3 regions of the Nesterenkonia sp. AY15 genome follow, and region 3 is predicted to be linked to each of the others. Evidence: riboswitches for the same ligand, from Rfam matches in the RefSeq annotation. Region 3 holds a riboswitch; each other region holds the start of a gene.
What was found. A riboswitch is a leader RNA that binds a small molecule or an ion and turns the genes downstream of it on or off. The one in region 3 is predicted to bind S-adenosylmethionine.

Region 1: linked by a shared signal. The riboswitch ahead of LSI54_RS12040 (OsmC family protein) and the one ahead of LSI54_RS00255 (flavin reductase family protein) in region 3 are both predicted to bind S-adenosylmethionine.
Region 2: linked by a shared signal. The riboswitch ahead of LSI54_RS01220 (O-acetylhomoserine aminocarboxypropyltransferase/cysteine synthase family protein) and the one ahead of LSI54_RS00255 (flavin reductase family protein) in region 3 are both predicted to bind S-adenosylmethionine.

What each region holds. Positions count from the first base shown of each region.
Region 1 is NZ_JAJOYV010000010.1:7,078-16,591, reverse strand. It holds gene LSI54_RS12065 (aminotransferase class III-fold pyridoxal phosphate-dependent enzyme) at 691-2,097, shown strand; gene LSI54_RS12060 (peptide chain release factor 3) at 2,282-3,889, shown strand; gene LSI54_RS12055 (hypothetical protein) at 3,944-4,174, shown strand; gene LSI54_RS12050 (hypothetical protein) at 4,281-4,826, shown strand; gene LSI54_RS12045 (sodium:solute symporter family protein) at 4,879-6,528, opposite strand; gene LSI54_RS12040 (OsmC family protein) at 6,525-7,178, opposite strand; SAM riboswitch class I at 7,191-7,285, opposite strand; gene LSI54_RS12035 (acyltransferase family protein) at 7,425-9,449, opposite strand.
Region 2 is NZ_JAJOYV010000001.1:262,922-272,435, forward strand. It holds gene LSI54_RS01205 (FAD/NAD(P)-binding protein) at 1-1,000, shown strand, start outside; gene LSI54_RS01210 (FAD-binding oxidoreductase) at 975-2,468, opposite strand; gene LSI54_RS01215 (linear amide C-N hydrolase) at 2,562-3,545, shown strand; SAM riboswitch class IV at 3,638-3,770, shown strand; gene LSI54_RS01220 (O-acetylhomoserine aminocarboxypropyltransferase/cysteine synthase family protein) at 3,902-5,314, shown strand; gene metX (homoserine O-acetyltransferase MetX) at 5,330-6,460, shown strand; gene LSI54_RS01230 (SGNH/GDSL hydrolase family protein) at 6,490-7,380, opposite strand; gene LSI54_RS01235 (alpha/beta hydrolase) at 7,476-8,135, shown strand; gene LSI54_RS01240 (glycosyltransferase family 2 protein) at 8,122-9,096, opposite strand; gene LSI54_RS01245 (hypothetical protein) at 9,101-9,514, opposite strand, start outside.
Region 3 is NZ_JAJOYV010000001.1:48,197-57,710, reverse strand. It holds gene LSI54_RS00260 (acyl-CoA dehydrogenase family protein) at 18-1,319, opposite strand; SAM riboswitch class I at 1,325-1,411, opposite strand; SAM riboswitch class I at 1,674-1,760, shown strand; gene LSI54_RS00255 (flavin reductase family protein) at 1,769-2,299, shown strand; gene acs (acetate--CoA ligase) at 2,444-4,483, shown strand; gene LSI54_RS00245 (O-acetylhomoserine aminocarboxypropyltransferase/cysteine synthase family protein) at 4,480-5,775, shown strand; gene LSI54_RS00240 (CoA-binding protein) at 5,775-6,311, shown strand; gene LSI54_RS00235 (O-antigen ligase family protein) at 6,298-7,572, opposite strand; gene LSI54_RS00230 (arsenate reductase/protein-tyrosine-phosphatase family protein) at 7,569-8,222, opposite strand; gene LSI54_RS00225 (polysaccharide biosynthesis tyrosine autokinase) at 8,219-9,514, opposite strand, start outside.

The DNA of each region.
Region 1 (9,514 bases), on a different contig from region 3:
GCCGACGTCACGTCCGCCGTCAACGATTGATTGAACTTGACGGTGGGGAAGCTGTCTGGCCCCGCATCGGCAGATTGCGGGCCCTCCGTTGGTGAGCCGCTGCCGCATGCTGTAAGTGAGAACAACATGGCAGCGCAAACGAGGGTGACACGAGAGGGCATGGTCAAAGGCTAGCAGGCAGCCGACCAGCGATCAGCGTGCGCAGATGGGAGAGATCGGCGCCGATGCACGAAGTCGCCTCCCCTTCTCGGAAGGCGGTCAGAACGGAGACGGATGTTCGAGAGATTCTGAGTCATGCGGCATCACATGGTCGACGAGACGACGACGTTCCGCCTGCCACGTTGCTGCCCATGCTGCCTGGAGCGCTCGTCGATGTCCCTGCCGAGGCGGCGCGGTATGAAACGAGACCGAGCGGGCCACGGACAGGGCGAGAGCTGTTCGCTCCCAGATGGAGGTGACGAGGGACGTGAGCGGGGTCAATGCCCGGATCTCCGCCCCGATGGCCTCTTATCCTTTCTTGATGGCTGGGAAAATTCGCTGTTCGTCGGGAGCCACGCCGACGGCACCGGAGGCACTGCTCTACACCCATGGCAAGGTGGTCACCACCCCCGGGGGTGATCCAGCCGAGAGCGGTCGGCAGCTGGGCGTCCCGCAGAATGACCGACCAGGACTTCAGAGCAGGAGAGCATGATGACAGCCCATACCACCGAGAAGACTGAGAGCACCGGGACCACCGGGTTCGATGCCGGGCCGAGCGCCGCCGAGATCGACGCGGGCCGCCGGGCCTACGAGCTGGACCGCAGTCACGTCTTCCACTCCTGGAGCGCGCAGGAGCCGCTGACCCCGATGACCGTGCTCGACGCCGAAGGCTCCTGGATCTGGGACGGTGAGGGCAACAAGCTCCTGGACCTGACGTCCCAGCTGGTCTTCACCAACGCCGGACACAAGCACCCCAAGATCATCGAGGCGATCAAGGCCCAGGCGGAGAAGCTGTGCACGGTGGCCCCCCAGCACGCCAACGAGGCCCGATCCGAAGCAGCCCGGCTGATCACCGAGCTTCTCCCTCAAGACATCAACCACGTCTTCTTCACCAACGGCGGGGCCGACGCCAATGAGCATGCGGTGCGGATGGCGCGGCTGCACACCGGTCGGCGCAAGGTGTTCTCTGCCTACCGCTCGTACCACGGCGGCACCCACCTGGCCGTGAACCTGACCGGTGACCCGCGAAGGATAGCCTCCGACGACGACGCCGGCGTCGAGCATTTCCTGCCCGCCTACACCTACCGCTCCTACTTCAACGCCGCCGATGAGGCGCAGGAGGCCGAACGCGCGTTGAATCACCTGCGCGACCTGGTGCTGCTGGAAGGGCCGGGACAGGTCGCGGCGATCATTCTGGAAGCGATCCCGGGGACCGCCGGGATCTACCTGCCTCCGGCGGGCTACCTGCAGGGAGTGCGGGAGCTGTGTGACGAGCACGGAATCGTCTTGATCATCGATGAGGTCATGTCAGGCTTCGGCCGTGCGGGCAAGTGGTTCGCCCACCAGCACTACGGGATCGAGCCCGACATCGTGACCTTCGCCAAGGGGGTCAACTCCGGCTACGTGCCGATGGGCGGCGTCGCCATGGACGATGCGATCTACGCGAGCTTCGCCGAGCGGCCTTATCCGGGAGGACTGACCTACTCCGGGCACCCGCTCGCCGCCGCCGCCGCGGTGGCCGCGATCAGCGCGATGCGCGAGGAGGGCATGGTGGAGAACGCGCTGAAGCTGGGAGAAGACGTGATCGGACCCCGGCTGGCCGCGCTGAAGGACAGGCACCCCAGCGTCGGAGATGTGCGCGGGGTCGGGATGTTCTGGGCCATCGAACTGGTCAAGGACAAGGAGACCCGCGAACCGCTGGCTCCCTATGGTCAGACCCCCGCGGTGATGAATCAGCTGGTCGCCGAGGCCAGACGCCGCGGAGTGCTGCCCTTCATGAACATGAACCGGCTGCACATCTGCCCGCCGCTGAACACCACGGAAGGGGAGCTGATCTTCGGGATCGATGTGCTGGACCAGGTGCTCGATCTCGCGGACGAGTCGATCCGCCGCACGTGAGAGCCCGGCCGTCCTCGTCCCGAGGAGGGAGGTCTCGGACGGCATAAACGTGAGACAGATAGCTGGGGGGCCCGTTCGCCGGGTCGTTCAAGAGGGTCTGCACCGGATCAGCGCTGTGACGGTGGCCTCACGGCCCGGGATGGATTAAACTCTCTCCCCGCGGAAGCGTAGAGTCAGAGGCGTGATGGAAGCAGACACGAAGCAGATTCTGGACGAGGCCTTGTCTCGCCGCACCATCGCGGTGATCTCGCATCCCGATGCGGGCAAGTCCACGTTGAGTGAGGCGCTGCTGCTTCACTCGAACGCGATCACCGAGGCTGGCGCGGTCCACGGCAAGGCCGGACGCCGCGGCACCGTCTCGGACTGGATGGAGATGGAGAAGGCCCGCGGGATCTCGGTGAGCTCAGCCGTGCTCCAGTTCACCGTGGGTGATGCGATCGTGAACCTGGTGGACACCCCCGGGCACGCTGACTTCTCCGAAGACACCTTCCGCGTGCTGGCGGCCGTGGACGCGGTGATCATGCTCATCGACGCGGCCAAGGGCATGGAAGCCCAGACCATGAAGCTCTTCGAGGTCTGCAAGGCCCGCGGGCTGCCGGTCATCACCGTGATCAACAAATGGGACCGCCCGGGCCAGGACGCCTTGGAGCTGGTCGATGAGATCCTCACCCGCACCGGGATGCGCTCGATGCCGCGCAACTGGCCCGTCGGAGACTCCGGGCACATGCTCGGACTGCTGCACCCCGACGAGATGACCATGAACCGTTACACCCGCGCCCCCGGCGGCGCGAAGAAGGTCCTCGCTGAAAGACTCTCCGCCGAGGTCGCTCAGGCCGAGTACCCGGTCGAGTTCCAGACCGCGGTGGAGGAGTCCTCGCTGCTGGAGGTCGACGACGAGTTCTACGACCGCGACGCATTCCTGGCCCAGGAGGCGACCCCGCTGTTCTTCGCCTCGGCGGTGCAGAACATCGGCGTCGAAGAGCTGCTGCACTTCATCATGGAGCAGGGTCCGCCCCCGCAGGCCCGCCCGGACGCCGACGGCACCCCCTATTCGCTCACCTCCGACTTCAGCGGCTACGTCTTCAAGGTCCAGACCGGTATGGACAAGGCCCACCGCGACCGGATCGCATTCATGCGCATCTGCTCCGGAGTCTTCGAACGCGGCATGGTCGCCACCCACGCGCAGTCCGCGAAGCCCTTCCCCACCAAGTACTCCCAGCAGGTCTTCGGCCGCGACCGCACCACGGTGGACACCGCCTGGCCCGGCGACGTCGTCGGCCTGGTCAACGCGTCCACGCTGCGCCCGGGCGACACCCTCTACGCGGGCCAGTCGGTGATGTTCCCGCCGTTCAAGCCCTTCGCCCCGGAGCACTTCCGGGTCGGCAAGACCGGGGACGCCAGCAAGCACAAGCAGTTCCGCAAGGGCATCGAGCAGCTGGACCGCGAAGGCGTCATCCAGGTGTTCTACTCCGAGCGCCGCGGCCAGCAGCGTCCTGTCCTGGGCGCCGTGGGCCCGATGCAGTTCGAGGTCGTCTCCGCCCGCATGGAATCTGACTTCGGTGCCTCGGTCTCCTTCGACGCGCTGGACTACTCGGTCGCTCGTGACATCGACGAGGATGCCGCAGCGATCCTGCGCGAACGCCAGGACTGCGAAGTCCTCCACCGCAACGACGGCACCCCCGTGGCGTTGTTCAGAGACCCGTGGAGGTTGCGCACCGTCCAGCGCGACCATCCGAACCTGCTCCCGGATCCTCCGGGCAGCATCAACGCATCGGTCTCCGCACGGATGTGACCGATCGCCGAGGGCTGCGGGCACCCCATGCAGAACCCTCTTGGAAGGAACACCATGCACGCTGTCACCCGAGTTGAAGTCGTCGAAGCTGTCAAGACCGCATTCACGCTCACCGCCCAACCGACCGTCCCGAAGGATCTGGTGGCGGCAGCCACCGCCTCAGGTGCTCGGCCTGCCGTCGTCTCCGTCCTCGAAGGGCTCGACGATGACCTGCAGTTCCGCAGACTCCGCGAACTCTGGGAGTACTTCCCGCACATGCCGGTCAACTCCGTCGACGCCGCCTGAGGGCACGCACCGGCTGAGCTCCACGGGCGTGTCAAGTCACGCGCCGGGGCAGGTCCGCCGACGGCCAGGGCTGGCAAGCGAGCACCAGCGGCGTAGGCTCGAGCCCATGGTCAGGAGTCACAGCACCGCAGCGATCGAACGGACCACCCGACGGGCCTGGGCGCAGTGGGTCACCGCCCTCGACGACGCCGGAGCTGCTGCCCTCCCGCACCGCGAGATCGTCGGAATCGTCTATGACCATATGCCGATGGACGTGGAGAACCGTGGCTGGTGGGCCCAGAGCGTGGCGGTCGCCTACGAACAACACCGTGACCTGCGCCGCCCGGGGGAGTCTCGTACCGGTGAGTTTCAGGCCTCGGTCTCCAAGACCTATCCGGGTGACATGGACGCCGCGCTGGGGGCATGGGTCGCTCTCGTCGGCGGGCGTGACTCTTTCGGCGGTGTCGCGCTCCAGGGAGAGCCCGGCACCTCCTCCACCGACCGCTGGCGCTACTGGCGCGCCGGGCTGGTCGACGGCTCCCGGGTCGCGGTGACCATCTCGGGGAAGTCCGCAGGGAAGTCCTCGCTCGGCGTCGGACACACCAAGCTGCGCTCGCCCGAGGAGGTCCAACACTGGAAGGTGATCTGGCGGGAGCTGCTGGGCCAGCTCTAGGTGTGACTTCCCCTGACGGGTCGAACGGCAGCAGGCATTGGTGTCGCGAGACCTACAGTGGCGAGGTGTTCTGCGCGGTCACTGGTTCGGTCCGGGAGCCCCACAGCTGGGTCTTCGTGTGGGTCGCCGTCGGAGACTCGGCGAGGAGGACCGCAGCGGCGAAGACACCAAGAGTGATGAGGAAGAGTGCCAGTCCCATCAAACCGTAGATGTTGAGCCATGCTGAGATGTTCATGCTCAGGACCGCGGCGAGACCGGTGACCAGAAGAACGAGTCCGCCGTTTCTGCGCCGCGCCCCATGAAGGGTCAGTCGCCAACTGCCCTGGATCAGCGTGACTAGAACGATGCCTGCGAGATTGGCGATCATGGCGACCCAGACCGGATGGGTTCCGAGGAAGAAGTCCGTGGCACTGAACCCCGAGAGCGCGTACCAGCCGAGTCCCGCGCTGAATCCAGCGAGTAGTGCGGTCAGCGCCGCGGAGCGGGTGGCGAGCGGCCAGAAGAACGCCGCGAGAACCGGAGCGAAGGTAGCGCCGTTGCGCAGAGTCCATGCCATCACATTCCACCAGGCTGACTCCTCGGCGCGCAGGAGACTGAAGATCACCATCAGGACAGTGAGCCCCACCAGCGCGATCCGCGTGTAGCGCACCAGCTCCACCTGGGTCGCTCGGGGACGAAGCGCGCTCCCGAGGTCCCGGCCCAGCGAGGTAGCTCCAGAGAACTGGCAGGGTCCCGCCCAGCCCAGGGCGCAAGCCCAGAGTCCCACGAAGAATACGGCCGCAGCCCAAGCAGGAAGGGAGCCGGCGATGTACTCGGCGATGCCCACCAGGGGCAGCGATGCATCCGGGACCACAATCGAGGCGGCGACGCCGACGACGATTCCGAGAAGGATCAGGGGCATGCCGATGATCGCCGCGAGGAAGAGTCCCTTCTGGCCGTCTTCCGGGCTCCGCGCCGACATCGACATCTGAAAGGCGGCCTGAGCCAGGGGAACATTGACGATGAAGGTGCCGAACCAGGCAACGATCAGCGATATGCCGGCGTTCGAGACATCGAACATCTGTGGCTGCTCCTCAGCCAAGGTCTCGAGACCGCTGGGCCCGGGTGAGACCAGGAACGCCCAGATGCCCACGATGAACATCACGAAGATCATCAGGACATTCATGGTCTGGGAGAATGCGACGGAGCGCATGCCGCCGAAGGTCAGGAAGGCGAGCAGGATGATCGCTGTCAGAGCGATGCACTGCCACAGTGGGATCTCCGTGACCGCGAAGAGGGCGGACGCGAAGGCGATGCTGGTGGCCACTGAATACATCGGAAACGTCAGACCGGTGATCACAGAACTGATGGCCTGGGCTCCGCGGCCGAATCGGTCCCCGATGATGCCGGTGACCGTCACCACGAGCTTCTCTCGCAGGGGCTTGACCAGCAGGAGCGCGATCAGCAAGATCTGCACCGTTTCGGCCACGCCGTACCAGACGGCCGACACACCTGTTCGGTAGCTCAGCTCGACGATCGCGATGTAGGAGGATCCCGAGAACAGTCCCGTGATGCAGAACGCGACGGTCCAAGGGCTGAAACTGCGACCGCTGACGAAGAATCCTCCGTGTCCCGAGCGGCCCACAGCGATGCGGCTTCCGAGTATGAGCCAGGCGGTGTATGCGAGTGCCAGGCCGATCGTCCAGAGTCCGACCGTTGTCATGCGTTCACCCCGGTCACATCTGACGTGGCATCAGCATTGATGATCTCGAAGATCAGACTCCCGACGTTGGGGTCCCCGTCCACCTCGTAGCCCCAGGCATGATTCGCCAGAGCTTCGGCGAGGCCAGGGGAGTTCTTGTGCACGAATGCCCACGCGACTTCCAGGTCGATGTGCGCGTCGCGCAAGAGATTGATCGCGGGGCAGATGTGTTCGGCCCACTGGGCGAAGTCTGTCAGGACAGAGGAGTCCTGTTCGCTGGTCTCTACGACCAGCTGCAACCGGTACACGTAGAAATAGGGTTGCACATCTGCTTGCCCAGCCAACCCGCGAGTGTCCTGACGTGCCAGGGTGTATGTGGAGATGTCGGTGAGGGGCAGGGCCCGCCGATGGGCCAGCTGTTCGACCGCGACGGCGATGCAGCTGCTGACACCGCCGATCAGGTACTCCATCGGTGCGGGGCCCTGATCGCTGCCGCCGCGCACCACAGGCTGGTCAGAGACGAAGCTGAAGTCCCGGACGGTGAGTTCGGTCCGTACTGGGCCCGACCACGTGCCAGCGACCCGCAGAGTCTTCGAAGAGGTGCGCAGGGGCGCCTCGGTGTACCTCGGGTTCAACTTGATCTCTGGTTGGCGAGAACACGCTTCAGGCATGGAAGATTTCACCTTTCATCGTTCCCAGCGGTAGCACCTGCTCACCCTGAAGGGTGGGGTTGCTGCGACGTCGTTGAGCTAGGTCTCTCAGTCGCTCTGGATGATTCGTTGTCTGCTGAAACCTAGAGCTGTCCGACAAAAGATGCAAACCAGTGAACAATTGTTACGTGGGCGCCCGCCGGTTCATTCGTCGCTCCAGACGGTCCTCCCCAGGTCACGCCGGAGGTCCGATTGGTCCCTAGAGGCTCAGAACAGGTGCGGCATCTCGTCGCGAAGCTTGGCATCCAGCAGCGGCGCCATCGATTCGATGTAGTGGTTGGAGAGGTGGCTCTGGTCGTAGTAGACCGCGATGTTGCCGATCACCGCCGGACAGATCTCCTCGGAGCAGAGGTGTTCGGTCATGTCCAGGGTGTAGAGACCATCCGGCAGGTCCGGCTCGGTGAGCGGGTTCGTGTCCTGGTAGCTGATGGGGTCCATTGCGCAGGTCTCGGCGTCCCCGCCCGCGGCGAGGCAGTCGGCCACCGAGTCTTCGCGCCGTGGCGTTCCGCGCATGAGCAGCACCTCGGGGCCGCGGTCCATGATCTGCTGCCACTTCTCCGGGGCCCCCCAGTAGATGTTCTCCGGGGTGCCGTCGGCGGGCACCCGGGTGCCCGCCGTGAACACCAGGTCAGGCTTCCGTTCAGTGATCACGTCGAGCAGGTTGAGGTTCCATTCATGGCACTGATTCTCCTCAGGGTCGGAGCCCGCGGTGAGCACGCACGCGGACTTGTCCGCGATCAGCAGCTCCCAGTTGTTCTCGGCGGCCAGGATCCTCCAAGCATGGTGCCACTGCCCGGCGTGTGAGCCTCCGGTGATCATCACCCTCAGATCCGGTTGGGCGGGCTCTTCAGGGTCTTCACACACCAGTACCTCACCGCGGTTCTCACCGTCGCCGCTCTCCTGTCGGCATCCCCAGTCGTAGTAATCCGGCCGGCTCTGCGCCAGCGTCTGCGGGTCTGGGATGAAATCCACACCGTCGGGGACTTCGGTGCCCTCCAGCGTGGCCAGCGCCCCTGGATAGTCACTACGGTCGACCTCGGCCAGGGATGGGGCTTCACTGCGCTGGGTCTGGATCTGGTGGATCCCGTAGCTGCTCACGGAGCCACCGATCAGCAGCACCGTCGCCGCGATGGCCAAGGGCACTCGGGGAGCGATGCGTGCTGAGGCACGGTTCACCGGCAGCTCCACCCATCGGTTGGTCAGAATGGCCAGCACCAGTGCGGCGGCCAGGATGATCAGCGCGCCACGCGCACCGAGCGTGGAGTATTCCCTGATCTCGAGGTAGAAGATCAGCAGCGGCCAGTGCCAGAGGTAGAGGGCATATGCATGATCGCCGATCCAGGTGAAGGGGTGCGTGGAGAGGATCCGGGTCGCCGTCGCGGCGGGGTCCTGTGTGCCTCCGCCGGGTCCAGCGGCCGCGAGCACGAGCGCCAGGCCCATCAGCGGCCACAGCGCCCAGGGGCCGGGGAACAGAGCCGCGCCGTCGAAGACGAAGCCTGTGGCGATGATCAGGACGACGCCGGCCCAGCCCGCCGCGAGCCGCCAACGGCGCGGCAGCGTCAGCGCGGAGCCCAGCAGGGCCAGCAGCCCGCCGAAGCCGAGCTCCCAGAAGCGGGTGCGAGTCATCAGGTACGCCTCGTCCTGGTTCACCCCGCCCATGTAGACGGCGTAGCCGAACGACGCCGCCACGATCAGCCCGGTCATCACCCCCATCACCAGGATCGGACTGCGTCGGGTCCGCTTGGCCACCAGCACCGCAGTCAGCGCAACCAGCGGCCAGAGGAGGTAGAACTGGCCCTGCACGGAGAGGGACCAGAAGTGCTGGAACGGACTGGTCTCCGGGCCGGCCGCCCCGTAGGTCAGCTGGGAGGTGATCAGTTCGAGGTTCTCGAAGTAGAGCAGTGACGCGCGGGCCTCGGCGAGCAGCTGAGAATGTCGGGTCTCCGGGAAGACGAGCAGCCCGGCCAGGGTCGTGACCAGGATGACCAGGGCAGCAGGGGGAAGCAGCCTTCTGGCAAGCCTGGCCAGATACCGCCCGACCCGGATCGTACCGCCGCTCTCCACCGCCTCGCGCAGAAGCATCGCGGTGAACAGGAATCCGGAGATGGCGAGGAAGATGTCGATGCCGCCGGAGACTCGGCCCGCGCCGAAGAGGTGGAAGAGCACCACCCCGAGAATCGCTAGACCACGCAGACCGTGGATCTCCGGTCGGTACCGTCGCTCGGGGGCCACCCGTGAGGAGCGATGGTCAAGAGTCGGAGCGTGATTGCTGGCCGGAGAGGGTTGGCGCAAAATGG
Region 2 (9,514 bases), 210 kb from region 3:
CTTCTCAGCCCACCTCTGGCCGCTGATCCAGCGCGACGTGCTGCGCACCTACTACCGGACCCTGGTGGAGCTCGCCCCGGAGCTCTTCCGCGCCGGTTTCGAAGCCGCGCTTCAGGAGCTGCTCGCGGACACCCACCTGGGCGAGGCGGTGCTGCAGACCCGTGGTCAGCGGCTGCTGCGCGAGCTCGCCCCGGATGTCCTCTGGTTCGACATCCGCTCGCTGGGCAAGCCCTTCGGCGGGCTGACCTTCGAGTCCGCCGAGCAGTACCAGCAGCACATGAGCGCCTACCTCGAGGATGACGCGGCCACCTCCGCCGCCGGAGCGCGCAGCCCGGTGAAGATGGCCATCGGTGCGCTGCACCTGGCCCGGATGGAGGTCAAGGCGCTGATCAGCCAGGGCCGGGTCTCCCAGTCCAGCCAGATCAGCGAGATCGAGGGCTGGTTCGAGTCCCTGGTGGAGGGCCTGGCCAGCGGCCCGCCGCTGCAGCGGATCGAGGAGCTCGCCGCCCTGACCCGCGCCGGGGTGGTGGAGTTCCTGGGACCCGACCCGATCTTCGACGTGGACCGCGAGACCGGCTTCTACACCGCCGAATCCCCGGCCGTGGCCGCGCCGGCGTACCAGGCGCGCTGGCTGCTTGAGGCGATGATGCCCGCCAATCGGATCCAGCTCTCGCGCTCGCCCCTGGTGGCGGGACTGCTGCGCAGCGGCCTCGCCCGGCCGCGCGAACTCGTGGACGCCTCCGGGGCGCCGCGGGCGGGCAAGGGCTTCGACGTCACGCGACTTCCACATCGGCTGATCCCGGCGGACCGCGCCGAGCCGGAAGAGATCTACGTGCTGGGCCTGCAGCTCAGCTCGGTCCAATGGGGCACCGCCATCGCCGCGGAGGCCGGCGGAGATGGCGATTCCTCCGCGCGATCCCTCGCCGACGCCGACGCCGCGGCCCGCGCGGTCCTTTTCGGTCCGGGCGGCGCGGCTACAGGATCGCCCGCCCAGGATTGAGCCGGCGCTCCGGATCGAACACGTCCTTGATCCGGCGCTGCAGCGCGATCACCTCGGCGGACTGCTCCCAGTCCAGCCAGCGCAGCTTATAGGTGCCGATCCCGTGCTCCCCGGTGATGGTCCCGCCCATCTCCAGTGCCAGCCGGACCGAACCGTCCAGGGCAGCATGCAGCCGCGAGACGGCCGAGGTCGGGAGGCCGCCCTCGGTGGCGTCGATCGTCACGGGGGCGGCCTCGGGCTGTGCGGGGGAGACCGCGTCGTCGTCGGGTCTTGTCTCGGTGCCGGTGCCGGTGTCGGGGCCGAGCTCTGAGCTGGGGACGCTGAAGGTGGGGTGCAGGTTGCCGTCCCCGGCGTGCGCGACCACCTTGAGCTGGACCTGGTGCTCCTCGGCGAGGTCTTCGATGGCGCGGATGTAGTCCACCAGCCGCGACCGCGGGACCGCGACGTCTTCGCCCACGCGCACCTCGTTGACGATTCCGTCGCCGCGGGCGTGCCGGCGCAGCTCGATCAGCCGCTCGGACTCGGTGGAGCCGGGGTCGCTGACCAGGGCGCCGAGTGCTCGCAGCACCTCACGGATGATCTCGGCCTCGATGGCAGCACCGTGGCCGTCGGTCTGGATCAGCAGCAGCGTGTCTCCGCGCTGGGCCAGGTCCGAGCCCTGCGCCTCATCCAGGGCGAGCATGGTGCGGCGATCCAGCAGCTCCGTGATCGCCGGCTGCACCCGGGCCCTGCCGATGTCCAGGACCCCTTGGGCGGCGGTGGTCAGCTCGTCGAAGAACGCGGCGATGGTCTCGGTGTGCGCACTCAGGTGGCGCAGCCGCACGGTGACCCCGACGACGATGCCGAGGGTCCCCTCGGAGCCGACGAACAGGCTGGTCAGGTCATAGCCGGCGACGCCCTTGAAGGTGGCCTGTCCGGTGTGGATCAGCGTGCCGTCGGCGAGCACCACGTCCAGGGCAAGCACCGAATCACGGGTCACCCCGTACTTCGCACAGCGCAGCCCGCCGGCGTTGGTGGCGACATTGCCGCCGATGGTGGAGGTGCGGTAGCTCGCCGGATCCGGGGCGTACATCAGCCCGTGTTCCGCGGCGGCGGCGTTGAGGTCGGCGTTGATCACGCCCGGTTCGACGACGGCGACCTCATCCTCGGGTCGCATCGCCAGGATCTGGTTCATCCGGGTCAGGTTCAGCACCACCGAACCCTCGGTGGAGTTCGCCCCGCCGGAGACGGAAGTCCCAGCCCCGCGGGTGATCAGCGCGAAGCCATGCTCGCAGGAGAGTCGCACCAGCAGTTGGACGTCCTGCGTCGATTCAGCAAAGACCACGGCGAGCGGCGGGTGCACCTGCCAATGCTCCAGCGGCCCCTGGTCGACCGCGTGGGCGTCGAGCTCCGCGGCGTCGGTGGTCAAGGTGCCCGGCGTGAAGGCGCTGCGCAGGGCTGTCAGGACGTCATTGTCGGAGGCACTCATGAAAGGTGAGTCTAGGTCAGGGTTGACCTCCGGATATGGCCTCCGACACACTGAGGCCCAGTTGGAGCCCAGGTTCGGTGAGAGGCCAGTCTGATGTGCACACGTGTGGTCTACCTGGGCGAGCAGGATCGTGTGCTGACGGCCCGTTCCATGGACTGGAACGCCGACCTGGGGACGAATCTGTGGGTCTTCCCCCGGGGGCTGCCGCGCGAGGGAGGAGCCGGGTCGGAGTCGCTGGCCTGGACGTCCCGCTATGGCAGCGTGATCGCCTCCGGCTATGACATCTCGACCACCGATGGGATGAACGAGCGGGGGCTGGTCGCCAATGCCCTGTGGCTGGTCGAGTCGCGCTACCCGGGGCTCGACGATGCCCGGCCGAAGCTCTCCCTCGGCGCCTGGGCCCAGTACGTGCTGGACAGCTTCGCGACCGTGACGGAGGCGGTCGAATCACTCGCCCGTGAAGACTTCGCCGTGGTCACCGCCGGCGTGCCAGGGCAGCCGCGCCAGGCGACCATGCACCTGTCGATCTCGGATGCCTCCGGGGACAGCGCCATCTGTGAGTACCTGGACGGGACGCTGCAGATACACCACGACCGCGCCCACCAGGTCATGACCAATTCACCGCCCTTCGCTCAACAGCTGGCGATCGACACCTACTGGCGCGGCATCGGCGGTACCGTCATGCTCCCGGGCACCAATCGCGCCGCCGACCGCTATGTCCGGGCAAGCTTCTACATCAACGCGGTGCCGCAGGTGGAAGACCGCACCATCGCGACCGCGGCGGTGTTCGGGGTGATCCGCAACGCGTCGGTCCCCTATGGGATCAGCACTCCGGGGCAGCCGAACATCTCCTCGACCCAGTGGCGCACCGTGGCGGACCACAAGGACCGTCGCTACTTCTTCGACTCCGCGCTGCGGCCCAGCGTCATCTGGGTGTCCCTGGACCGACTCGACCTGCGAGAAGGCTCAGGTGTCCGCCGCATGGATCTTGCTGATGGCCCGCCCGACGGCCACGCCGGCGACGTCAGTGATCTCTTCGAGTCCGCGGAGCCGTTCGCGTTCCTCGGGCCGGAGTGACTCGCGGCAGGGTGGCCGAACATGACGAACTGCGAACCCGACCCCTGGCCCGCACTTGCAAGGAAGCATTCCGCGATGCAGACTTGGTCCTAGGTCAAGAGTGCCAGCGCAAAACCCCGGTTTGCTGGCCGGCAACCCTCCAGTTCGCGGTGGGGTGCCCCGGGTGACGACCTGGCTGAAACAGTCAGTGAAGCAATTCACCGACTCACTCAGCAAGCGCGGGCCACACACCAGTGCGGGCCCAACACCCCAGTCCTCAGGACAGGGCCGTACAGGATTCAGCGCCGGAAGCTCGACCACCGGCAGCGACGTTCACATCCGGCCCAGTTCCTGGGCCGCATTGAACGGAGAATCCTTTGAGCAACGAGAACACCTGGCAGTTCGAGACCCAGCAGATCCATGCCGGAGTCGCCCCCGACCCGGTCACCGGAGCACGGGCGCTGCCGATCCAGCAGACCACCTCCTTCGTCTTCCCGGACACCGCCGCCGCCGCGCGCCGCTTCGGACTCGAGGAGATCGCCCCGATCTACTCGCGCATCGGCAACCCCACCGTCCAGGCGGTGGAGGATAAGATCGCCGCCCTCGAAGGCGGAGTCGGGGCGCTCGCCGTCGGCTCCGGACAGGCTGCCACCACGCTGGCGCTGCTGAACATCGCTTCGGCCGGCAGCCACATCGTCGCCTCACCCACCCTCTACGGCGGCACACAGAACCTCTTCAAGCACACCCTGCCGAAGTTCGGCATCGAGGTCTCCTTCGTGGAGGACCCCGATGACCTGGAATCCTGGCGCGCCGCCACCCGGGAGAACACGGTCGCCTTCTTCGGCGAATCCGTGGCGAACCCGCGCGGGGACGTGCTGGACATCGAAGGCGTCGCCTCGGTGGCGCATGAGTTCGGGGCACCGCTGATCATCGACTCCACGCTGACCACCCCATACCTGATCAAGCCGATCGACTTCGGCGCCGACGTCGTCGTGCACTCAGCCACCAAATTCCTCGGCGGCCACGGCACGGCCATCGCCGGGGTGATCGTGGACTCCGGGCGCTTCGACTACTTCGCCCACCCGGAGCGCTTCCCCGGCTTCTCCACCCCGGACGAGAGCTACCACGGGCTGGTCTTCGGCCGGGATCTCGGCGCCGACGGGATCTTCGGGGTCAACCTCTCCTTCATCCTCAAGGCCCGGGTCCAGCTGCTGCGCGACCTCGGTCCGGCACTGTCCCCGCACAACGCCTTCGAGATCAACCTGGGGCTGGAGACCCTCTCGCTGCGGATCGAACGCCATGTCGAGAACGCGCAGAAGGTCGCCGAGTACCTGGAGGCCCATGACGCCGTGCGACGGGTCTACTACTCCGGTCTGCCCTCGAGCCCCTGCTTCGAGCGCGCTCAGAAGTACCTGCCCCGCGGATCCGGGGCGGTGCTGTCCTTCGAGCTCGCCGGAGGAGCAGCCCACGACGCTTCAGGTCAGGCCCGGGCGGGCCAGGCCTTCGTGGACGCGCTGGAGCTGCACTCGCTGGTGGCCAATGTCGGCGACGTCCGCTCCCTGGTGATCCACCCCGCCTCGACCACGCACAGCCAGCTCAGCGACGCCGAGCAGCGCGCCGCCGGAGTCAAGCCCGGACTGGTCCGGCTCTCGGTGGGCCTGGAGCATATCGACGACATCATCGCCGATCTGGACCAGGGCTTCGAGAAGGCCGCCCAGGGCGCTGTGAACGCGGCAGCGGAGGCCGGCGCGGACAATGTGACGAAGCAAGAAACCGCAGCGGCGGTCTGAGGTTAGGGTGATCAGGTGCTGAATGACTTTGGGAACAGGCCCGCCGGTGCGTTGAAGACCGCTGAGGTCGGCGCGTACACCTTCGAGGCCGGCGGGCGGCTGCCCGAAGTCACCCTCGCCTACGAGACCTGGGGCACGCTGAACGAGGACGGCAGCAACGCCGTCCTGGTCGCCCACGCCCTCACCGGTGACTCCCACGTCGCCGCCACCGCGGCGGATGCCTCCGTCGGATGGTGGGAAGGGCTGCTCGGACCGGGCCGCCCGATCGACACCGAGCGCTGGTTCGTGATCGCCCCGGCCATGGTGGGTGGCTGCTACGGCTCCACCGGACCCGCCTCCCTGGATCCCGAGGGGAAGCCCTACGGCTCCCGATTCCCCTTCGTGACCATTCGCGACTCCGTGCATCTCGAAGCCCGGCTGGCTCATGCCCTGGGCATTCGGAAGTTCCACACGGTGATCGGCGGCTCCATGGGAGGCGCCCGGGCGCTGGAATGGGCCGTGACCTACCCGGAGATGGTCGAAGGCGTGGCCGTCTTCGCCTGCGGAGCGGCCTCCACCGCGGAGCAGATCGCCTTCGGCCAGGCCCAGGTGCTGGCTGTGGAGAACGATCCCCATTTCGCCGGCGGCGACTATTACGGCGGCCCGGCGCCGCAGGCCGGGCTGGGACTGGCGCGCCGGATCGCGCACATCACCTACCGCGCGGAGTACGAGCTGGCGGTGCGCTTCGGCCGCTCCGCCCAGGGCATGGAAGACCCCGTCGGCTGGTCCCAGCGCAGGCGCGGGCGCTACCAGGTGGAGTCCTACCTGGACCACCAGGCCGAGAAGCTGCTCCAGCGCTTCGACCCCAACGCCTACATCGTCCTCGCCGAGGCCTTGATGAGCCACGACGTCGGCCGCGGACGCGGGGGAGTGGACCAGGCGCTCGCCGGGGTCACCGCGGCGCCATTCTTGGCGGCCGTGACCACGGACCGGCTGTACTTCCCGAAACAGTCCCAGGAGATCGCCGACGCGATCCCCGGGGACCATCAGGTGCACATGATCGACTCTCCGATCGGCCACGACGGATTCCTCACCAGCGCGGAGCAGCTCGGCGACGCCATGCGGGAGACTCTCCAGCTGGGGAGCCGCGCGCCCCTGCGCCTCTGAACCTCCGGCGGCTCTGAACCTCCGGCGGCTCAGGCGTCGTCGACGCCGCCACCCGGGGGCATGGACCCGCCGAAGAGCGGCTCGAAGGTCGGTCGCTTCGCGTAGATCCCATCCCCGGAGGACCTCCCGCGGAGCCGCCGGACCACCCAGGGGAAGAGGTGGTGGCGCGCCCAGACGGCGTCATCCACCCGGGCCGCACGCCAGCTCCGCACCGGAACCGGGCGCGGCTCCGAGGGCTTGAGATCGTGCTCGACGTTCATCGTCTCCAACACCATGCGGGCGATCGTGTGGTGGCCCAGCGCGGAGAAGTGCAGCCGGTCGTCGTCCCACATCTCCGGGCGGGTCAGCTCGCGCAGGGACCACATATCGGCGACCACGGCGTCATGCCGGGCCGCGATGGTGCGCACGTTCTCGTTGAAGATCGCCACCTTCCCGCGGATCGAGCCGACCACCGGGGTCTCGCGCACATCGGGGCCGTTGAACAGCACGATGGTGGCCCCAGTGGTGGTCAGGATCTGCACCAGGGTGTCCAGGATCCGGGCGGTCTCATCGGGGTCCCCGCCGGGCCGGATCACGTCATTGCCGCCGGCGCACAGGGTGATCAGGTCCGGGCGCAGCTCCAGGGCCGGGGCGAGCTGTTCGTCTCGGATCTGACCGATGAGCTTTCCGCGCACCGCCAGGTTGGCGTAGGAGAACTTGGGAGAACCTTCCACGGCGGCGGCACCGAGGGCCAGCTCCTCAGCCACTCGGTCCGCCCAGCCGCGGTGGTAGCCCGGTCGGGTCTGATCGGGATCCCCGATGCCTTCGGTGAAGGAGTCCCCCAGGGCCACGTAGCGGGTCCAGGGGTGCCGCGGAGTCTCAGCGATCTCGGCGTCGGCGGGCAGGTCTGGTGTTTCGAGGGTCTCATCAGTTTCGTTCACCCGGACATTGTCGCTGACCACCCCCTCTTCATGCATCCACCCATGGGCTGATTAGAGTGGGTCAGTCACCCTTCCCGTCACGCAAAGGTCATTTCATGTCTGCCTCACCGCACGTCGCCTGGTCCCGCGAACCCGAGGACCGCGCCGGCACCCCGCTGGTGGTGCTGCTCCACGGCTACGGCTCCCACGAGCAGGACCTGATGGGACTGGTCCCCGGGCTGCCCGCCGGCTTCACCTATGCCTCCGTGCGCGCGCCGGTGAAGATGGAGGTCGGCGGCTACACCTGGTTCGACCTGGATGTCGAGCGGCTGGCCTATTCGTCATCGGCCGCACGCGAGGCGGTGGAGGATCTCTGGGAGTGGATCGCCGCGGTCAAGGACCAGCACAGCTCGGTGAGCCTGCTCGGATTCTCCATGGGGATGGCGGTCGCCACCTCGCTGCTGCGCAGCCGGCCTGAGGAGTTCGCCACCGTCGTCGGGCTCTCCGGCTTCGCCGTGGACCCCACCCGAGGAGAGGGGATCGAGGACTACTTCGACGACGAGGCGCTGGCCTCCGCGAAGGTGCCGTTCTTCTGGGGCCGCGACCAGGAGGATCCGATCATTCCGGCGGAGCATGTGGAGTACACCCACGGCTGGGCGACCAAGTCGGTGAAGCTGACCAAGGTGCTCTACGCCGGGGCCGGGCACGGCGTCGTGCCGCAGGAGATCAGTCACGTGGGGGAGTTCCTGACCCACACGGTGCTCAACTCTCGCTGAGCACCCAGTCCTCACCGTCGCGCCGTACCAGCCCCAGCCGTTCGAACTCCTGCAGCCAGCCCTCCATCGGCCAGTGTCCCCACCGGTCCGCGAAGATGGCACCGTTGCGCAGGATGTCGGTGAGATGCTCCACCGGCGGCCGGGAGACCGGATGGTGCTGGTGGTAGGCGCAGGCCCCTCCCACCCAGGTCAGCTCGACTCCGCGAGCTCTGGCCCGCCAGGAGAAGTCGGTGTCCTCGGCGCCGTAGCCGGTATAGGCCTCGTCGAATCCGCCGATCCGTTCCCAGACGATCCGGCGCACCGCGAAGGACAATGACCAGAAGAGCGCATGCTCTCCATGGGTGAGGATCTCCCCGGGTGCCGGTGCCGGCCGTGCCGGATGCGGCGCGGCCCACTCGGCGAGCTGATCTGCCGTGGCCGCGTCGAGCACCTCCCCGGGGAGCTCGGGCAGATACGCCACCGGTCCGCAGAGCAGATCCTCGGGCCGCAGCCGCGAGGCCTCGATGTATGCGCTGATCAGTCCGGGGTCCGGGATGCAGTCCACATCCAGGAAGATCAGCAGGTCATCGGGTCCGCTGAGCTGCTCGAGGGCCCGTGCGGCGCCCAGATTCCGGGCCGCGGCGAGCGGCAGCCGGCCTGAGCTGCGCGGAATCTCCAGCACCTGGGTGGACAGCCCGGCGTCGGCCCGGGCCGCGCTGTCGCTGGCCCGACTGTTGCTGGTCGGCTGATCCACCGCCAGCTGCGCGCTGATCTGCGGGTCCTCCATGGCCACCACCACGTGCGCCACCGGGGACTGATCGCTGAGTGCCAGCGCGGTGCGCTGACGGCGCAGATGGGTGTGCCGGGAATGGACGGCGGTGACCACGACGGCGCGCGGTGTCGTCCTGGGTCGGCTGGAAGGTCCCGGGGAGCTGGATGGTCCGGTGGGGCTGGGTGGTCCTGTGGGGCTGGGCCTGCTCATCGGGTCACCTCGGTGCCGTCGGCGAGGTCCTGCGCGTGGGGGCGAGCATCGAGTGAAGCAGCGCTGCGAACCGGTCCGCGGCAGCGCCGTCGCACCAGCTGGTCCAGTCCGCACCGTCGAGGCTGAGCGTATGCGCCACGGCCCGGTCCCAGCCGGCATCGTCGTCGGGCGCGGGGGCGCGGACCGCCGGCCAGGGGCCGCGTTCGAGTGCGGCGAGCATATGGGCCTGTTCCTGGTGGGGACGGTCCAGCGCGGTGACCAGCGCGGGGGTGCGGCTGGCGGCGACCTCGGCGATGGAGTTCTGCCCGGCCGCAGTGAGCACCAGGTCGGCGCGCTTCAGCAGCGGCCAGGGGTCGGCCTCCCAGGAGGACTCGCCGCCCAGGATGCGCAGTCGCGCCTGCGGCAGGGTCCGGCGCAG
Region 3 (9,514 bases):
TTCTTCGCGGCGTTCTTCTACGCGCCGATCGGGGTCGCTGGCGGGCTGGCCACCGCAGACTGACTCGCGGTGTCCGGTTCGCCGACGCTCCACAGCCGGACCGGCTCGGCGCCGTTGACCCGGTTGTCCCCGGCGATCCGGGCCTTGTAGACCCAGGGGTTGTGGCTGGTGACGGTGCGGGCGTTGCGCCAGTGCCGGTCGAGACTCCGGGACTGGCTCACCCCGGAGGCGCCGAGGACGTCGAAGATCCGGGTGACCGCCTCCAGCACGGGTCGATGCAGCGCCACCTGGGCGCGTCCGGTGGCAAGCTCCACCGCGTTGGCCGCCTCGATCTGGGCTTGTTCCGTGGCGCTTCGCGCGGCGAAGGCGGCATCGAGGCTCGCGGCGGTGGCGAGGACCTGCGCCCGGGCCAGCGCCGCCACGGCATCCACCTCTCCGACGGCCTGGAGCAGCTGCGGATCGGTGCGTGGGGTGCGGGTGTTGGCGTGGGAGAAGGTCCTCGAGCGCTCATGCAGCAGCGTTGCGGCGTCCCGTGCCGCGGCCTCGACGACGCCGGCGAGCACGATCAGCAGGAAGTGCTGGTAGAGCGCAGTCTGGTACGGGAAGCGATCGGTCAGTCCGCGCAGCTCCGACTCCTCCACCACGGCGTCGGTCAGCCGCGCGGTGCCGGAGCCGGTGGTGCGCTGTCCGAAGCCGTCCCAGTCGTCGTCGATCTGCACTCCGGGCTGGTCCCGGCGCACCAGCACGGCGAGCTCATTGCCCGCGGCGTCCCGGGCGGTGACGTCGAGCCAGTCCGCGAAGATCGCACCGGTGGTGTAGTACTTCACCCCGGTGACCCTGGGCCCGTCGTCGGTCTGGCTGACCACGGTGCCGGACTGGTGGAAGCCGCCCTTGCCCGGTTCGGTCCAGGCGTTGCCGACCAGCTCCCCTGCGGCCAACCTGGCGAGCCAGCGCTGCACGACGCGCCGGGCATCGGGCTGGGCATCGGGCCGGGCGTCACGCGCGGAGTCAGGGGCGGAGTCAGGTCGGGCGTCGCAGCGCCACAGCAGATCCTCCTGGACCGCGAAGTGGCCGCGCAGCACCTGCGGGATGTTGCTGTCCTGGGCGGCGAGCTCCAGGAGGACCTCGGTGGTCTGCACCCAGTCCAAGCCGTATCCACCAGCCGGCTCCGGCACGCGAAGCCGTCCGATGCCACCTGCCACGAGGTCCGTGACCTCATCGCGGGCGAGCTCACGGCTGCGCTCTCGGTCGAGCGCGGAGAGGCCGACACGCTCAATGGCGTCGCGCAGATTCTGGGGCACAGGCAGCTGAATGTTCATTCTTTCCTCCATCGATTCTGGCGGTAGCACCCGGCATGCCCGGGTTGCTGCGACGTCTTCGGGCCAGATCCCTCGGTCGCTCTGGATGGTGATGAGGCTCAATATAGAGGATGCAGGGGCTCATCCGTCAAGTTCGGACGACGGCGGAAGCCAGACTCCGACTGACGGACCAGCGCCGAGCCGGGCGAACCATATCCATGAACGTCGTCCACCCTGACCTCCGTTGTGACCAGGTGTGTTCATCCAGCAGATCAAGGACACGTTCGGTGGTGACACCAGCGCCGAATGTCATATGGCGTCTCACAGTGCGAACGATTCTTGCTGGTCGGCGAGACGACGCGTAGCGTTGAGGTGTCACCATCCCGAGCGGCTGAGAGATCTGGCTCAGAGACGCCGCAGCAACCCGGATTCGCCGGGTGCTAACGCCAGGACCGATGGAGTTGATCTGCATGTCTGTTCCTGCTCGCACCCTTGAGAACCCCACCGCCGCGTCCCGTGTGGACTCCTTTGCGCTGCGCCACGCCCTGGCACAGTTTCCGCAGGGCGTCGTCGCCGTCGGCGCGGAGGTCGATGGGACACCTGAGGCGATCATCGCGTCCACCTTCACGGTGGGCGTCTCGCTGGCGCCGCCCCTGGTCACCCTGGCGGTGCAGCACGATTCCTCCACCTGGCCGAAGCTTGAGCGCAGCGGCGGCGAACTGGGCATCTCGGTGCTCGGCCGCGATCAGAACGGGCTGTGCAGGCAGATCGCGTCCAAGGACCGCGCCAACCGATTCACCGGGGTGGACTACCAGCTCCACGGCTCGGCGCTGCTGCTCGATGGGGTCCCGATGTGGCTGCGCACCCGGATCTACGACCGGGTCCGCGCCGGGGACCACGACATCATCGTGCTGGAGATCCTGGACCTGGGCTTCACCGAGGGCGCTCCTGGGCTGGTCTTCCACCAGCACGAGTTCAAGACCCTGACCACCCTGAGCTGACCCGAAGGACCCTTGTTGAGCATCCACCCTCGATCCACCGTGCCCGCAGCCGCGGCCACTCCCGAAGACCCGACGCACCGCGACACCCCCGAAACCGCACCCTCGTTCAAGGCCCAGCGCTCCGCGATCGTGCCCTCGGATCCGTTGAGCGCCGACGTGCACGCCTGGACGGACCCGCAGAACGAGGACCAGCGCATGGCATTCTGGTCCGCGGCCGCCACCCTGTTGGACTGGTCGACCCCGTGGGAGACCACCCACTCCTGGACCCCGCCGAACCCGGTCACCCAGCGCGGCCCGAAGATCGGCTGGTATGAGGGCGGGACGCTCAACGCCGCGGTGAACTGCGTGGACCGCCACGTCGCCGCGGGACGCGGGGAGAAGATCGCGCTGCACTTCGAAGGCGAGCCCGGAGACCGCGAGGACGTCAGCTACGCCGAGCTGGGCCGTCGGGTCAACCAGGCGGCGAACGCGCTGACCAGCATGGGCATCACCCGCGGGGACCGCGTGGTGATCTACCTTCCGGTGCTGGTGGAGACCATCGTGATCACGCTGGCCTGCGCCCGGGTCGGCGCGGTGCACTCGCTGGTCTTCGGCGGATTCTCCGCCGAGGCGCTGAAGTTCCGTGTCGAGGACACCGGGGCGAAGCTGCTGGTCACCACCGATGGTCAGTTCCGCCGCGGCAGGGCCGTGCCGGTGAAGGCCAACGCTGATGCCGCCGTCGCCGAGGCCACCGCCGAGCACGGCGGCAACCTCGAACACGTCCTGGTGATCAACCGCACAGACTCCCCCGTGGAATGGACGCCGGAGCGGGACCTCTGGTGGCACGAGGTGGTCGAGACCGCCTCCCCCGAGCACACCCCGGAGTTCTTCGACGCCGAGACCGAGCTGTTCATCATGTACACCTCCGGGACCACCGGCAAGCCCAAGGGACTCGTCCACACCACCGGCGGCTACCTCACCGGGGCCCTGTACACCTACCTGCGGCTCTTCGCCCACCCTGACCCGGAGCGGCGCACCCAGGACGTCCACTGGTGCACCGCCGACCTGGCCTGGGTCACCGCGCACACCTATGAGATCTACGGCCCGCTGGCCGCCGGCGCCACCCAGGTGATCTTCGAGGGCACGCCGAACACTCCGCATGAGGGCCGCCACTTCGAGATCATCGAACGCCACCAGGTCACCACCTACTACACCGCCCCCACGCTGGTGCGTTCCCTGATGGGCTGGTTCCCCGAAGGTGTTCCGGCGCAGTATGACCTCTCCTCGATCCGGCTCGCCGGGACCGTGGGCGAGGCGGTCAACCCCGAGGCCTGGCACTGGATCCGCCGCGAGATCGGCCGCGACACCACCGACGACGCCGGCCGACCGGCGCTTCCCGTGGTGGACACCTGGTGGCAGTCCGAATCCGGGTCCACGGTGCTCTCCCCGCGGCCCGAGGACGCCCGGTCGACGCACCCAGGGCTCAAGCCCGGGGCCGCGACCCGTGCACTTCCCGGCTGGGGCGCCGCCGTCGTCGATGAGGCCGGCCAGCAGGTGCCCACGGGCACGCAGGGCAACATCGTGCTCACCCACACCGGCCCCTCGATGGCCAGGACCGTCTGGGGCAACCCGGAGCGGTACTTCACCTCCTACTGGGAGAAGTACGCGGAGCAGGGATGGTTCCTCGCCGGGGACGGGGCGCGGAAGGACGAGGACGGGGACATCTGGATCCTGGGCCGGATCGATGACGTCATCAACATCTCCGGACACCGGCTCTCCACGATCGAGATCGAATCGGCGCTGATCTCCCACCCCGACGTGGTCGAGGCCGGGGTCTGCCCGGTCTTCGATGCCATGACCGGTCACGCGGCCGTTGCGTTCACCGTGCTGACCACCGCCGCCCGCGAGCGCCTCGACGCCGCGGGGGGTGCGGGCAGCGCGGCCGAGCGGGAGCTGCTCGGGAAGCTGCGCAGCCATGTGGGCGAGGTGATCGGCCCGGTGGCCAAACCACGCACGGTGATCCCCGTGCCCGAGGTGCCCAAGACCCGCTCCGGGAAGATCATGCGCCGGCTGCTGACCCAGCTGCATGACGGCGAGACCCTGGGAGACACCACAAGCCTGCAGAATGAACCCTGTGTACCGAAGATCGAAGAGATCTGCCAACGGCGCGGAACCGCGCCGAGAAGAGAAGAGGTAGCTACATGAGCGATCGCCAGTTCGGCTTCCGCACCCGCGCCCTGCACGCCGGGGCCGTCCCCGATGCCGTCCACGGATCGCGTGCTGTGCCCATCCACCAGTCCACCTCCTTCGTGTTCAAGGACACCGACGACGCTGCGAACCTCTTCGCGCTGCAGAAGTACGGGAACATCTACTCCCGGATCGGCAACCCCACCGTCTCGGCGCTGGAGGAGCGCGTCGCGTCGCTGGAGGGCGGCATCGGCGCGGTGGCCACCGCCTCCGGGATGAGTGCTGAGTTCCTGGTCTTCGCCGCACTCTGCGGCTCCGGGGACCACATCGTGGCGAGCTCGAAGCTCTACGGCGGCACGATCACCCAGCTCGACGTCACGCTGCGCCGCTTCGGGATCGAGACCACCTTCGTGGACTCCCTGGAACCGGAGGACTACGAGGCGGCGATGCAGGAGAACACCAAGGTTCTCTACACCGAGGTCGTCGCGAACCCCAGCTCTGACATCGCTGACCTGCGCGGACTCTCAGAGGTCGCGCACAAGCACGGAGTCCCGCTGGTGGTGGACTCCACCCTGACCACCCCGTACCTGATCCGCCCGTTCGAACACGGCGCGGACATCGTGATCCACTCGGTCACCAAGTTCATGGGTGGCCACGGCACCACCCTGGGTGGAGTGATCGTGGAATCCGGCGAGTTCCCCTGGGACAACGGGAACTTCCCCGCGATGACCGAGCCGGTGGCCTCCTACGGCGGGCTCTCCTGGTGGGGCAACTTCGGCGAATACGGCTTCCTGACCAAGCTGCGCGCCGAGCAGCTGCGCGACATCGGACCCTCACTGGGCCCGCAGGCCGCGTTCAACCTCATCCAGGGCATCGAGACCCTGCCGCAGCGTATCGACGAGCACGTCGCCAACGCCCAGAAGGTCGCCGAATGGCTCGAAGCCGATGACCGGGTGGTCTACGTCAACTACGCCGGTCTGCCCTCCCACGCCGATCATGACCGGGCCAAGGAGATGCTGCCCAAGGGTGTGGGCTCGGTGTTCAGCTTCGGCATCCGCGGAGGCCGGGCGACCGGCGCCCGCTTCATCGAGTCCCTGCAGCTGGCCAGCCACCTGGCTAATGTGGGGGATGTGCGCACCTTGATCCTGCACCCAGGATCAACCACCCACCAGCAGCTTTCCCCGGAGCAGATGGCCGCAGCCGGGATCCCGGAGGACCTGATCCGCATCTCGGTCGGCATCGAAGACGTCGATGACATCATCTGGGATCTGGACCAGGCGCTGAGCACCGCAGTCGAAGGAGACAAGTGATGAGCGAGCAGACCCTGCAGCACCACGACGAGGCCACGGCCGAACATCCCCACGGCCGCTGGGAAGCGCCGTCGCCCTCCCGCCGGCTGCAGCTGCTGCGCAGCGCCAAGTCGGTGGCGATCGTGGGCATGTCGGACAAGCCAGCCCGGGCCAGCTACTTCGTGGCGACCTACCTGCTGAGCTCCTCGAGCTACACGGTCTACTTCGTGAATCCGCGACTCAAAGAGGTGCTCGGCCAGCCGGTCTACGCCTCACTGAAGGATCTCCCCGAGGTCCCCGACATCGTGGACATCTTCCGCCGAGCCGAGGATGTTCCCGACATCGCCCAGGAGGCCGCCGAGATCGGCGCCAAGACCATCTGGGCCCAGCTCGGCATCGAGACTGAGCAGGCCATGCAGCTGGCCCAGGACGCCGGGCTCAACGCGGTGCAGAACCGGTGCCTGAAGATCGAGCACGGCCGCTTCCACGGCAACCTTCACCTCGCCGGCTTCAACACCGGTGTCATCTCTGCGAAGCGGCAGATCATCGACCGCTGAGTGAGACACGCTTCGAGGGCGCGGCACTGAGGGACTCCGTCTCCGGGTGCCGCGCCCTCGTCCGTCGTTGCTGCAGCAGCCCGAAGAACAGCGTGAACAGCGCGAAGCTGCCGAAGTGGTTGTAGTTGATGAAGAGGAACTCTGTGGGTGACGCGATCAGGAAGATGACCATCACCATCAGCAGTCCCACACCGGTGCGCGTGTCTGTGCTGCGGGCGTAGAGATACGCCCAGCCGGTGGTGCATCCCAGCACCAGGATCAGCAGCAGCAGGCCCAGCAGACCGAGGTCGACGGCGGTCTGGATATAGGAGTTGTGGAAGTGCGCGATGGCGTAGTCGTCGAACTGCGGCACATACAGGCTGGGAACTTCACCCTCAGGCGAGTGGAAGTAGCCGGTGAAGCCCCACCCCGTCACCGGCCGTTCGGCGATCGCGCGGTAGCCCCATTCCCAGAGCACCGTGCGTCCGGTCAGCGTCGGATCGCGCCCGATCGCCTCCAGCAGAGGCACCCAGACCTGGTTCAGCACCGCCCCAGCGGCCACGCCCACCGGCACCAGGACGGCGAGCAGGCCTCCCAGCGGGATGCGCGGGACCAACAGCTGGGCAAGCGGCACGATGATCACTGCGGCGCCCGCGAGCAGGACCCCCGTGGCGGAGCCGGCCCAGAGGACGAAGAGGATGAACGCCGCGAGCACCAGCACCCGGCGGAGACCGCGCAGCAGCGTCATGGCCAGGACAGTGCCGGTGGCCCCGTAGAAGCCGGCCATGATGTTGTGCTGGAAGAAGCCGCGGATCGGATCTCCGCCGAGGAGGTTAGCGCGGCCATGCGGATCAATGTACAGCACCTGGTCGACGCCGACGAGAGCGAAGGCCATGCCTGCCAGCACCAGCACGGTCAGCACTCGGAGGAACACCCGGGCAATCTGCTGCAATGAGTATTCGGCGGCCAGCATGCACGCGACGAGGATGTTTCCGGCGGCCATGACTCCATAGACCAGTGAATCCGTTGGAGAGACGGACCAGGCGGCGCTGAGGACCACGAGTCCCCCGATACTCACGGCGATCGTGATCGGCACCGGGCTCAGTGACCGTGAGGTCAGCAGGACCAGCACCGAGATCAGGTGAAGCAGGACCCAGCTTGCGGAGAAGATCGAGTTGTCCACGACGCCACCGGCGGGGTCGTACGAGATCAGGATGACGGCATTCGCCCCGAGGGTGCAGGCGATGTAGACATAGAAGAACCAGGTCCGCAGCGACCTCACCAAGGCACTCCCTGCGCGAGCTTCCGCACCGATCCGTGGATGCGCGCCAGCGACTCCTGGACCTGTTCGGCGGACGCTCGGTAGACCTTCGGGGCATGCCCGTAGGGGTCGAGCACGTCCATGGTGTCCGGATCACGGGGTGGAATCATCCCGCGCTGGGCAGCCGCACGCTCGACTCCCTGGCGCAGCTGGTCGGGCAGCAGCGGCGACGCGAGACCCGAGCGAGGTGAGGGCAGCGGCTGGAACCGATGCGCCGACGCCCGCTCGACACCTTCGAGAAGGTCGGCAAACTCGGTCAGCAGGAATGCCTTGCGTGATGCCCGTGGTGCAGCGCGAACCACCTCACTGCGGTGTTCACGCGCCATGCCCAGGACGAGATCGGCTTCCTCGACCATGGTCGGGGTGAGCTGCCTGGCTGTGTGGCCGGTGGCATCGGCTCCAAGTCTCAGGGAGAGCGCTGCCGCCTGCTCATCCATGGGGGCTCCTTCCAAGGCTCGGGTCCCCGCACTGGCGATCACCACCGCCGAGCGCCAGGACTCCCCGGCCTGCGCAACCGCGGCCTGCAACAGCTGCGCAGTCTGGGGCGAGCGGCAGATGTTCCCGGTGCAGACCACCAGGACCCTGAACGGGTCGTCACTGACCGGCATCATCGCGGAACCACCCCCACCTGCTGACGGTATGGAGTGCTGTAGCCGTCGACTGCCTTCGGGGGCAGCATCGTGGGCACCACTCCGAACAGCGTCACGTCCACTATGCGCATCGCCTCGATGGCCTTCTGCAGCTGCGGCTTGTGCACCCTGCCAACCGCCACCACCAGAAGCACTCCGGAACACAGGGCGCCCAGCACTCGGGCGTCGCTGACCGGCAGCAGCGGCGGGGCGTCGAAGATGATGATCTCGTACTCACGCTGAAGCGTCGCGACCAGCTCTTCCATGGCCTCGGAGCCGAGGAGCTCGATGGGATTCGGAGGCACCGTCCCGGCTGGCAGCATCTCCAGGTTATCGGGTCCCCAGAATTGGATGACGTCGGGCAGCTCCACGCGTCCGCTGAGCACATCGGTGAGTCCCACCGCGCCCTCGAGTCCGAGCATCTGGGCGGCCATGGGCCTGCGCAGATCTGCATCGACCAGCAGAACCCGGTGGCCTGCGGCGCGCAGGCTGATGGCGAGGTTGACCGCTACCGATGACTTCCCCTCCGCCTCGATCGAGGAGGTGACGACGAAGCTGCGCGCCGACTGTCCCACGGCCAGGAACTGCAGATTGGTCCCGAGCGTGCTGAAGGATTCGGTCAGCGGACTGCCCACATCTGCCTGGGCTATGAGCCGACCCTTCTGCAGCTCCCGGTCGAACTGCACGCCTCCCAGCACTGCCTGATCGGTGACCTCCGTGATGTCCTGCTCGCTGCGGACCTTCGTGTCGAGGACTTCGCGCAGCGCCAGAATCACGATCCCGATGGCGAGGCCGGCCAGCAGTCCGAGTCCCAGGATGCTGATCGGCTGCGGAAAGCTGGGAGCATCCGGGACGAAAGGTTCTTCCACGGCGGTCAACGTGACGTTTCCGTCGCCCTCCGTCGATGTCGTGAGACCCTGGACCACATCATCGAGCGCAGCAGTCATCGACGTGGCGATTGCGGCAGCCCGCTGAGGATCCTCGTCGGCGACGGTGACCTCCAGGATCACCGTGCCGGTCTGCGCGGCCACCGTGATCTGTTCGGCGAGCTCTCGCGGGGTGTCCTCAAGCTCCAGGTCCTCCACCACAGGTCCAAGAACGGCTGAGCTCCGGGCGAGCTCGACGAAGCTCCTTACGAGTTCCTGGCTGTAGATCGACCGCTGGCTCAGGTCGTAGGCCTCGGCATCCTCCACCGCGACGTAGATGCGCGTCTCCGCCTCGTAGGTCGCCGGCAGCAGCGCGACCAGCGCGGCCGCGGCACCGACGGTCACGAC